Regions from separate parts of the Streptomyces sp. NPDC057302 genome, predicted to be linked through region 3. Evidence: riboswitches for the same ligand, from Rfam matches in the RefSeq annotation. Region 3 holds a riboswitch; each other region holds the start of a gene.

What was found. A riboswitch is a leader RNA that binds a small molecule or an ion and turns the genes downstream of it on or off. The one in region 3 is predicted to bind cyclic di-AMP.
Region 1: another riboswitch for cyclic di-AMP. It lies ahead of ACFUPX_RS15180 (C40 family peptidase); the one in region 3 lies ahead of ACFUPX_RS11445 (NlpC/P60 family protein).
Region 2: another riboswitch for cyclic di-AMP. It lies ahead of ACFUPX_RS39250 (transglycosylase family protein); the one in region 3 lies ahead of ACFUPX_RS11445 (NlpC/P60 family protein).

The regions. Positions count from the first base shown of each region.
Region 1 covers NZ_JBHUZJ010000017.1:37,526-40,791, reverse strand. The annotation lists gene ACFUPX_RS15190 (ATP-dependent Clp protease proteolytic subunit) at 1-496, shown strand, start outside; gene ACFUPX_RS15185 (hypothetical protein) at 504-812, shown strand; cyclic di-AMP (ydaO/yuaA leader) riboswitch at 1,167-1,339, shown strand; gene ACFUPX_RS15180 (C40 family peptidase) at 1,343-1,816, shown strand; gene ACFUPX_RS15175 (DUF6328 family protein) at 1,956-2,528, shown strand; gene ACFUPX_RS15170 (LysE family translocator) at 2,506-3,135, opposite strand; gene ACFUPX_RS15165 (LysR family transcriptional regulator) at 3,266-3,266, shown strand, end outside.
Region 2 covers NZ_JBHUZJ010000098.1:12,590-15,855, forward strand. The annotation lists gene ACFUPX_RS39245 (transglycosylase family protein) at 1-890, shown strand, start outside; cyclic di-AMP (ydaO/yuaA leader) riboswitch at 1,073-1,262, shown strand; gene ACFUPX_RS39250 (transglycosylase family protein) at 1,266-1,985, shown strand; gene eno (phosphopyruvate hydratase) at 2,280-3,266, shown strand, end outside.
Region 3 covers NZ_JBHUZJ010000011.1:116,743-120,008, forward strand. The annotation lists gene ACFUPX_RS11440 (hypothetical protein) at 1-149, shown strand, start outside; gene ACFUPX_RS11445 (NlpC/P60 family protein) at 246-1,454, opposite strand; cyclic di-AMP (ydaO/yuaA leader) riboswitch at 1,462-1,619, opposite strand; gene pcrA (DNA helicase PcrA) at 1,863-3,266, shown strand, end outside.

The DNA.
Region 1 (3,266 bases), on a different contig from region 3:
CAACGACGTGATGGCGCAGTTCATGCACCTCGAATACCTGGCGCCGGACCGCGACATCTCGCTCTACATCAACTCGCCCGGCGGCTCGTTCAGCGCGATGACGGCGATCTACGACACCATCCAGTTCGTCACCTGCGACGTGGAGACGACCTGCCTGGGTCAGGCCGCGTCAGCGGCCGCCGTGCTGCTGGCCGCCGGCACCCCCGGCAAGCGGTTCGCGCTGCCCGGCGCCCGGGTGATGATCCACCAGCCCTCGCTCGCCGAGCCGATCCACGGCCAGGCGACCGACTTGGCAATCCAGGCCACCGAACTCCTGCGTGCCCGCGCCCAGTTGGAGAAGCTGCTGGCTCAGCACACCGGTCAGAGCCCTGACCGCGTCGCGGCCGACATCGAGCGGGACAAGATCCTCAGCGCCCCCGAAGCGGTCGAGTACGGCCTGGTGGACCGCATCATCGCCAGCCGCAAGTCGTCCCTGCGCACCCCGGACGCGAGGTGACCCGCCGATGCTGCCGCCCGAACTCCCGCCACTGCCCGCCCTCACCCGCGCCGAGGGCGAGTTGATCGACCGGTACCTCGAAGTGGTCGATCTGGTGGGCCGGATCAACCCCGCCCGCGCCTCCGACACCTACGGCGGGCTGCGCGCGGCCCAGGCGCTGGTCGGCAGCGCGACCGCCCTGCGGGACGCGCTGACGCTCATGCACCAGCGGGGCGAGAGCGCCGTGCACGCGCCCACGCTGGCACGGGCGCTGCGCGTGCTCGACGGGGAGCGCCGCGCCGGGCGGGTCACCGTGCCGCCCCCATCAGCATCCTGAGCACCCGTCACCACGCCTCTGAAGCAGAAGCCGTCCGGGGTCCGTCTCAAACGAACCAAACGGGCTACCTCGTTCGGCGTAGACGATCGTCGTTCTTGGAACTGTCTTCAGTTGCGTCAGATGTGTACGCGATGGCCGGAATTCCTCGTTCCGGTGCTGGTCGAGCGATCCTCCGGCTCCTTGTCACGATCCCGAATCAGACCTTGTCCACCCGAACGGTTCAGCCGTGAGGAGCCTCACAAAAGGCCGTTTCGGCTCGGAATTCGACCCCTTCTCGGGTCAAGATCCCTTCCGACGACAAGCCCCCGCCACAGCGGCGGGGCGGTCCGGGCGGACGCCGAGTCCTGCCGCCACCCGGATGACCGGTCGACATCGGTGCATCGGCAGGAGTGGAGGACCCAGGCATGACGGGTCGGTCCGGAAGGTCCGGACAACGACCCTTGGGGTGAAGCCGCAGTACGCGGCCGGGCAACTTCGCCAGCCCGAATCCGACAGGTCATCCTTCACAGGCGGTTGACGAAGGGTTGCGCATGACTGCGCTGAATCATGTTCCGTCGCTGCTGACCAGGGCCGGTTCCGTATCGGCCCTCACGCTCGCCGTCGTGGGCGGCACCCTCGTGGCCCCAGGGCTCACGTCGGACGCGCAGGCCGCGACTCACGGGACGAAGGCGCTCAAGATCGCCGCCTCCAAGAAGGGCTCTCCGTACGGCTACGGAGCCGCGGGGCCCCACCGGTTCGACTGCTCGGGCCTGACGCTCTACTCGTTCAAGCGCACGGGCAAGAAGCTGCCGCGCACCGCCGCGCAGCAGTACAACAAGACCCGCCACATCTCGGCGTCGAAGCGATCCCGCGGCGACCTGGTCTTCTTCCGCTCCGGCCGGAGCGTCTACCACGTCGGCATCTACGCCGGAAAGGGCAAGATCTGGCACGCGCCGAAGAGGGGGACCGTGGTGCGCCTCGAGAAGATCTGGACGAAGAGCGTCTCGTACGGCCGGGTGCGCTGATCGCCCGTCACTGACGGCCGGCCCCGGGCCTGTCGCAGGGCGGTGGTGGTGGCCGCAGGGCCGCCGCCACCGTCCGACCGGCCCTCCGCCCGGCGCGCCCGCCCTGCGCGGTGCGCGTCGGCGCGGATACTCGGTCGCCATGTCCGAAAACAACGGTTCCCCCTCCAGGAACGAGCCCTCCGAAGCTCGCGACGAGACGACGTTCGAGCGCGCCGACCGCAATTTCGCCGAGATCCTGCAGGAGTTGCGCGTCACGCAGGCCGGGGTGCAGATCCTCTTCGCGTTCCTGCTGACGCTCGCCTTCACCGAGCGCTTTCCCTCGCTCGACACGGTGCAGCGCACGACGTACGTCACCACGCTGCTCCTCGCCGTCCTGTCCGCCGCGCTGTTCACCGCGCCGGCCGCCGTGCACCGGTCGCTCTTCGGGCAGCACTCCAAGCCGCGGATCGTGCGGGTGTCGTCCCGGCTCGCCGGTATCGGCATGGCGGTCCTGGTGTTCGCGCTCGCCGGTTCGGTGCTCCTGGTCGTGGACGTGGCGGTGGGCCGCACCGGCGGGATCATCGCGAGCGCGGGCACCCTGCTGATGTGCGCGGGCCTCTGGGGCCTGCTTCCCGTCCTGGTGCGCGGCGCGGGCGAGCGCCAGGGAGAGGGAAGGGGCACGACCCCGGACACCGGCGCCTCTGACGACGTCAGACCGTCAGGGCCTCGATGAGGAGCACCAGGCCGAGCACGCTGAGCGCGACTCCTGTGCCTGCCTCGATCGCACGGGCCGTACGCGGCTTGCGCAGCCGGCGCCCGAGGCGGTCGACCAGGAGCGCGACGACCGGGAACCACACCAGGGCCAGGGCCAGGATGATGGACGCGAGCAGCAGCGTCCTGGGCATCGCGGGGCTCCCGTCGGGCACGAACTGCGGCAGGACGCTGAGGAAGGTGATGGGCGCCTTCGGGTTGAGGGCGTTGGTGAGGAAGCCCTGCCGCAGGCTGCCCCCGGCCGCCGTCCGCTCCCCGCCGTCCGGCGCGCCGAAGTCCGCCAGGGGCCGCGCCGCCGACCGCAGGGCGCGACAGCCGAGGTAGAGCACATAGGCGCCGCCGAGTACCTGAAGCGCCCGGAACAGTGTGGGAACCGCCGTGAGGACCGCCGCGACCCCGGCCACCGCGAGCGCCGTGTGCACCAGGAGCCCGCCCGCGACGCCGATCGCGCAGGTGATCCCGGCGCGGCGGGAGGCGAGGGAGTTGCGCACCACGACCGCGAAGTCGGCGCCCGGCATGGCGACCATGCCCGCGGCGACCGCGGTGAAGGCGAGCAGTTGTGCGTCCATGGCGTCCAGCCTGCCGTTCTTCTGCCTTCAGCAGGTATGTGGAATATCCTGGGTCTGCCTTAAGCAGTCGTTTAGCCCCACGGCCGACGGACCGCCCCACCACCCGTCGGCTCCTGCACCGGGAGCGGCCA
Region 2 (3,266 bases), on a different contig from region 3:
CGGACACCGCCACGTGGGACAAGCTCGCGGAGTGCGAGAGCGGCGGCTCCTGGAGCGCGGACCCGGGTAACGGGTACTACGGCGGACTCCAGTTCTCCCAGGAGGACTGGGAGGAGTACGGCGGCCTCGACTTCGCGCCGAGCGCCGATCTGGCCAGCCGCTCCCAGCAGATATCCGTCGCCGAGAAGGTGCTCGACGACCAGGGGCCCAGCGCCTGGCCCAGTTGCGCTCCCATCGCGGGGCTCACCCAGGACGGCGCCGCCGCCGACGTCGACCCCGGCGCGCCGATCACCTCACTGCCCTCGGACGAGTCGACGGACGGACCGGCGGACGAGCCGTCGAAGTCCGCCGAACCCGACGAGCCGAGCGACTCGGCCGATGACTCGGGCGATGACTCGGGCAGCACCAAGTCTTCGGAGAAGCCCTCGGAGAAGCCCGACGCCGACGCCGGTGACGCCGGTGACGGCGATGCGGCGCGAGACAAGAATCACGACGAATCAGGTGACTCGGGCGAGTCGGGCGAGTCGGGCACGTCGGATGAGTCCGGCGACCCGGGCAAGTCCGGGCAGGACGACGACGCTTCGCCCGTCCCCACTTCCCCCGCCGGCGAGGGTGAGGGCCGCCACCGCGGCGACAGCGCGGACGACAAGCCCTCCGGCGACCCCTCTCGCGAGGGTTCGGGCCGGCACGCGTCCCGTGGCGACGAGCGTCAGAAGGACGGCTCCGACGGGACGTACACGGTCCGCTCGGGAGACAACCTCTCGGTCATCGCCGACGACCTCGACGTGAAGGGCGGGTGGACCGAGCTGTACGCGGAGAACGAGAAGTCCGTCGGCTCCGACCCCGATCTCATCCTTCCCGGTCAGAGCCTCGATTTGGGCGAAAAGTAGGGGTAGTTGGCGAGTCGCTTTGCGCTTGATGTCCCAATTGGCGCAAGTGAGAGATGGGTCTCAGAAGCCCTGATCGTCTTTGAGTTTCGGCCGATCGCATGTCTACGGTCGTGACCGCTCGCCACAGCGGGCCCCGCCGGTCGGTACGCCGAGTCCTGCCAATTGGCCGTTCGGGAACAGTCGTCGCGCAAGCGCCGTAGGCAGGAGCGGGGGAACCAAGGTTTCCGCCGGGCCCGGCCGTTCAGCATCGCGAGAGCGAGGCGAGGACGGACGGGAACGGCTAGGGGTTAAGTCGCGCTCAAGAAGCGCGGCCGGGCAACTTCATCGGCCCGAACCCGACAGCTCACCTCGCAGGCGTCGGTGAGGGGATCACTCATGCTGTTTTCCAGCAAGGGCAAGCACCGCCGCCCGTCCAAGGCCACCCGTGTCGCCACGCTCGCCGGTGTCACCGGTGTCGCCGTCGCCGCTCCGCTGATGGCGGCCGGCCAGGCCTCCGCCGCCACCAACTCCGAGTGGGACGCCGTCGCCCAGTGCGAGGCCGGCGGCAACTGGTCCATCAACACCGGCAACGGCTACACGGGCGGCCTGCAGTTCTCGTCGTCCACGTGGGCGTCGTACGGCGGCACGAAGTACGCGCCCACCGCCGACAAGGCCTCCAAGGCCCAGCAGATCGAGATCGGCGAGAAGGTCCTCGCGGGCCAGGGCAAGGGTGCCTGGCCGAGCTGCGGCGTCGGCCTCTCGGGTGCGTCCAACGAGGGTGGCGGTGCGCAGGAGAGCGCCCCGCAGCAGACCCAGGAGCAGCCGAAGAGCCAGCCCAGCGCCCAGACCGAGCAGCCGCAGCAGGCCGCTCCCAAGGCTGAGGCCCCCAAGCCCGAGGCTCCCAAGACCGAGTCGAAGAAGACCGTCGAGACCCCGACCGGCAAGACGGTCAAGAAGGGCGACGGCGAGTACAAGGTCAAGAAGGGTGACACCCTCTCCAAGATCGCCGAGGCGAAGGACGTCAAGGGCGGCTGGCACAAGGTGTACAAGCTCAACGGCGACATCATCGACAACGCCGACATGATCTACCCGGGTCAGCAGCTGCACCTCAGCTGAGAACCCCACCTCGGCCGAGAGGCCGAGAGCGGCGGCGCTTCGGCGGACGCGTCGCCGCCCGTTTCACCTCCCGCCCCGGTGCGCGTATCCCCCGTACGCACCGGGGCGGGGTTCTTTTGCCCTCCGCCGCCCCTGGCGCCCTCCATCGCCCCTCCATGCTTTGTTCCGTTCGGAAACATTTTGCTCTCGGTTTGTCCACAGGGCGGTCGCTCGGCTGGCTCTTGTCCGGGAGCCGGTTAGGCTCGTGTCCGCGAGGCCAACGCCCCGCGTACCCGCGTCACATCCCAGAAGGAGATGCTCGTGCCGTCCATCGACGTCGTCGTAGCCCGGGAAATCCTGGACTCCCGAGGCAACCCCACGGTCGAGGTCGAGGTCGGCCTCGACGACGGCAGCACGGGTCGTGCCGCCGTTCCGTCCGGTGCGTCCACCGGTGCTTTCGAGGCCATCGAACTCCGTGACGGTGACCCCAACCGTTACATGGGCAAGGGCGTGGAGAAGGCCGTCCTCGCCGTCATCGAGCAGATCGGCCCGGAGCTCGTCGGGTACGACGCGACCGAGCAGCGCCTGATCGACCAGGCGATGTTCGACCTCGACGCCACCGACAACAAGGGCTCGCTCGGCGCCAACGCCATCCTCGGCGTCTCGCTCGCCGTCGCGCACGCCGCGTCGGAGGCCTCCGACCTGCCGCTCTTCCGCTACCTCGGCGGCCCGAACGCGCACCTGCTGCCCGTTCCGATGATGAACATCCTGAACGGCGGGTCGCACGCCGACTCGAACGTCGACATCCAGGAGTTCATGATCGCGCCGATCGGCGCCGAGTCGTTCTCGGAGGCCCTGCGCTGGGGCACCGAGGTCTACCACACGCTGAAGAAGGTCCTGAAGGAGAAGGGTCTCTCCACCGGGCTCGGCGACGAGGGCGGCTTCGCCCCGAACCTGGACTCCAACCGCGCCGCGCTCGACCTCATCCTCGAGGCCATCAAGCAGGCCGGTTACGTCCCCGGTGAGCAGATCGGCCTCGCCCTCGACGTCGCCGCGTCCGAGTTCTACAAGGACGGCAAGTACGAGTTCGAGGGCAAGTCCCGCTCGGCCGCCGAGATGACCGAGTACTACGAGGAGCTCGTCGCCTCGTACCCGCTCGTCTCCATCGAGGACCCGCTGTTCGAGGACGACTGGGCCGGCTGGAACGTCATCACCGAGAAGCTCGGCGAGAAGGTCCAGCTGGTGGGCGACGACCTGTTCGTCACCAACCCGGAGCGCCTCGCCCGTGGCATCGAGGAGAAG
Region 3 (3,266 bases):
TCAAGATCGGCATCAAGATGGCCGTCCTGATCGTGATCCTCGCGCTGGTCTACGTGAAGCGGGACGAGGAGAAGGTGGACAAGGGGATGTTCGGCGCCGTCGGGCTGCTGACCGTCGCGAACATCTTCATCGCGGTGCTGTGGACCTGACCCCGCCCGTGGGAAAGGGCCCTCCACGCGCGCGTGGAGGGCCCCTTCCTTGTGTGACGTCTACTTGTGGGTCGTCGTGACGTCCATGCGTGACGGTTACGCGGGCCGCACCACGCTGTGGATCGGCATGTAGTAGATCGACTCGACGCGGACGTTGGCGCCCGGCTTCGGGGCGTGGATCATCTTGCCGTCGCCGATGTAGATCCCTACGTGGCTGATGTCGTCGTAGAAGAAGACCAGGTCACCCGGTTTGGCGTCGGCGGTCTTCACGGTGGTGCCGACCTTCACCTGGTCCCACGTCGTACGCGGCAGGGAGATCCCCGCGGCCTTCCACGCGTCCTGGGTGAGCCCGGAGCAGTCGTAGGAGTCGGGGCCGGTGGCGCCCCACACGTACGGCTTGCCGATCTGCGCCTCCGCGAAGTTGATGACCTTCGCGGCCTTCGTCGCGTAGCCGCTGTCCGTGCCGCCGGAGCCGGAACCCGTGCCCGTGCCCGAGCCGGTGCCGGAACCGGAGCCGGAGCCGGAGTCCGGGGTCTCCTTGTTCTTCTCGCGCTCCTTCGCCGCGGCCTCTTCCGCCGCCTTGCGCTTGGCCTCCGCCTCGGCCTCCTGCTTGCGGGCCAGCTCCGCGGCCTTGCGCTTGGCCTCGTCTTCCTTCTTCTTCTCGATCGCCGCGAGCCGTGCCTTCTCCTCGGCGGTCAGCTCCGAGAGCATCGTGCGCGCCTGGCCCAGCTTCTTCTGGACGGTCTGCTTGCTCGTCCTGAGGTCGTCCCGGGAGTCGCTCAGCGTCTCCAGGCTCTTGGCGGCCTTCGTGCGCTGCTTCGTCGCCGAGGCCTGCTGCGTCTGGTAGTCGTCGACCGCCTTCTTCTGGCGCGAGGTCAGCCGGTCCGACAGGTGATTCTGGTCGAAGTACCCCTGCGGGTCGTCGGCGAGCATCATCGTGGCGGTCTCGGAGACGGCGCCGGTGCGGTACTGGGCCGCGGCGAAGGTGCCCAGCTCCTGACGGGCCTCGTTCAGCTTGTCGGTGCGCTTGGCCACGTCGTTGAGGAGGGTGTCGACCTTTTTGCGCTGTTTGTCGGTGCGCTCCTTGGCCGAGTTGTACTTCTGCGTGGCCACGCCCGCCTGGTGGTAAAGGTCGTCGACCTTCTTCTGCACCTCTTCGAGGCTGGGCTTCTGCGGCGCGGACGGCGCCGCCTGCGCGCTCTGCGACAGGAGGGCCACGGAGGTGAGGGCCGCCGTCGTGATGCCAAGGGCGGGGGTGGCGCGTAGGGCGGCAATGCGGGTCCGCGGCTTGCGGTGCGACGCCAAGGGAGGCGACTCCTTCCGTAGACCGCCTACCGGGTTAGCTGTCGGGTTCGGGCGGGTGGTTCCGGAAGGTTGCCCTACAGTCCCGTACTGCGTACGGGACCGATTCACCCCAAGTTCATCGTGGGTCCCCGGCTCCGAGGAGATCGAACTCGGCGGAGGCCGCCCGTTCCCGGCGGGGTTCGCCGGTGGAAGTACGAGCAGCCTGCGGAGCACGCTAGCCAACTCGTGTGGTCCGTGTGAAGGTTGATGTTCGATATGCCCGATACGTTTTCGTTACTTTACGAAGCTCTTGACGCGGGCACGCCGGGCCATGGCGGAGCGTGACCGTTCGCGGGCAGGGCGTAGGCGGAGTGACGTGGCCGGAACCCGGGGCGGGTTGTCAGTGGGGCCGCCTAGACTCGGGAGGCGATGAGCAGCCTCTTTGATGACAGCTTCCTGGCGGACCTCAAGCCCTCGCGGGCTTCGGAGGAAGAGCCCCCGCCGCCGCCCGAGGACAGTGCTCCGGAATCCGTTCCGGATGATCTGTTCGACGGGAAGTTCGACGCGCCCACACCCCGGGACGCGCACTATCGAGGCGGCGCCCCCCGCCCCGTGATCGACCCGGCGGCCCTACTGGAGGGGCTCAACGAGAACCAGCGCGCGGCCGTCGTGCACGCGGACGCCCCGCTGCTCATCGTCGCCGGCGCGGGCTCGGGCAAGACCCGGGTCCTCACGCACCGCATCGCGTACCTCCTGGCCGAGCGGCACGTGCACCCGGGGCAGATCCTGGCGATCACGTTCACGAACAAGGCCGCGGGCGAGATGAAGGAGCGCGTCGAGCAGCTCGTCGGGCCGCGGGCCAACGCGATGTGGGTGTCGACGTTCCACAGCGCGTGCGTCCGCATCCTGCGCCGCGAGTCGAAGAAGCTGGGCTTCACCTCCTCCTTCTCGATCTACGACGCCGCCGACTCCAAGCGCCTGATGGCGCTGGTCTGCCGTGACCTGGACATCGACCCGAAGAAGTTCCCGCCGAAGTCCTTCAGCGCCAAGATCTCGAACCTGAAGAACGAGCTGATCGACGAGGAGACCTTCGCGGGTCAGGCCGCCGACGGCTTCGAGAAGACCCTTGCCCAGGCCTACGCGATGTACCAGTCGCGGCTGCGCGAGGCGAACGCCCTCGACTTCGACGACCTGATCATGACGACGGTCAACATGTTCCGCGCGTTCCCGGACGTCGCCGAGCACTACCGCCGCCGCTTCCGGCACGTGATGGTCGACGAGTACCAGGACACCAACCACGCCCAGTACGCCCTCGTGCGCGAGTTCGTGGGCCCCGCCGGCGGCGAGGGTGACGACCCCGCCGAGCTGTGCGTCGTGGGTGACGCGGACCAGTCGATCTACGCCTTCCGGGGCGCCACGATCCGCAACATCCTCCAGTTCGAGGAGGACTACCCGAACGCGACCACGATCCTCCTGGAGCAGAACTACCGCTCCACGCAGACGATCCTGACCGCGGCCAACGCCGTCATCGAGCGCAACGAAAGCCGCCGCCCCAAGAACCTGTGGACCAACGCGGGCGCGGGCGCGGGCATCACCGGCTACGTCGCGGACACCGAGCACGACGAAGCGCAGTTCGTCGCCGACGAGATCGACCGGCTCACCGACGCGGGCGACGCGAAGGCGGGCGACGTCGCGATCTTCTACCGGACGAACGCGCAGTCCCGTGTCTTCGAAGAGATCTTCATCCGCGTCGGCCTGCCGTACAAGGTCGTCGGCGGCGTCCGCTTCTACGAGCGCAAGGAGGTCCGGGACGTCCTCGCATACCTGCGCGTG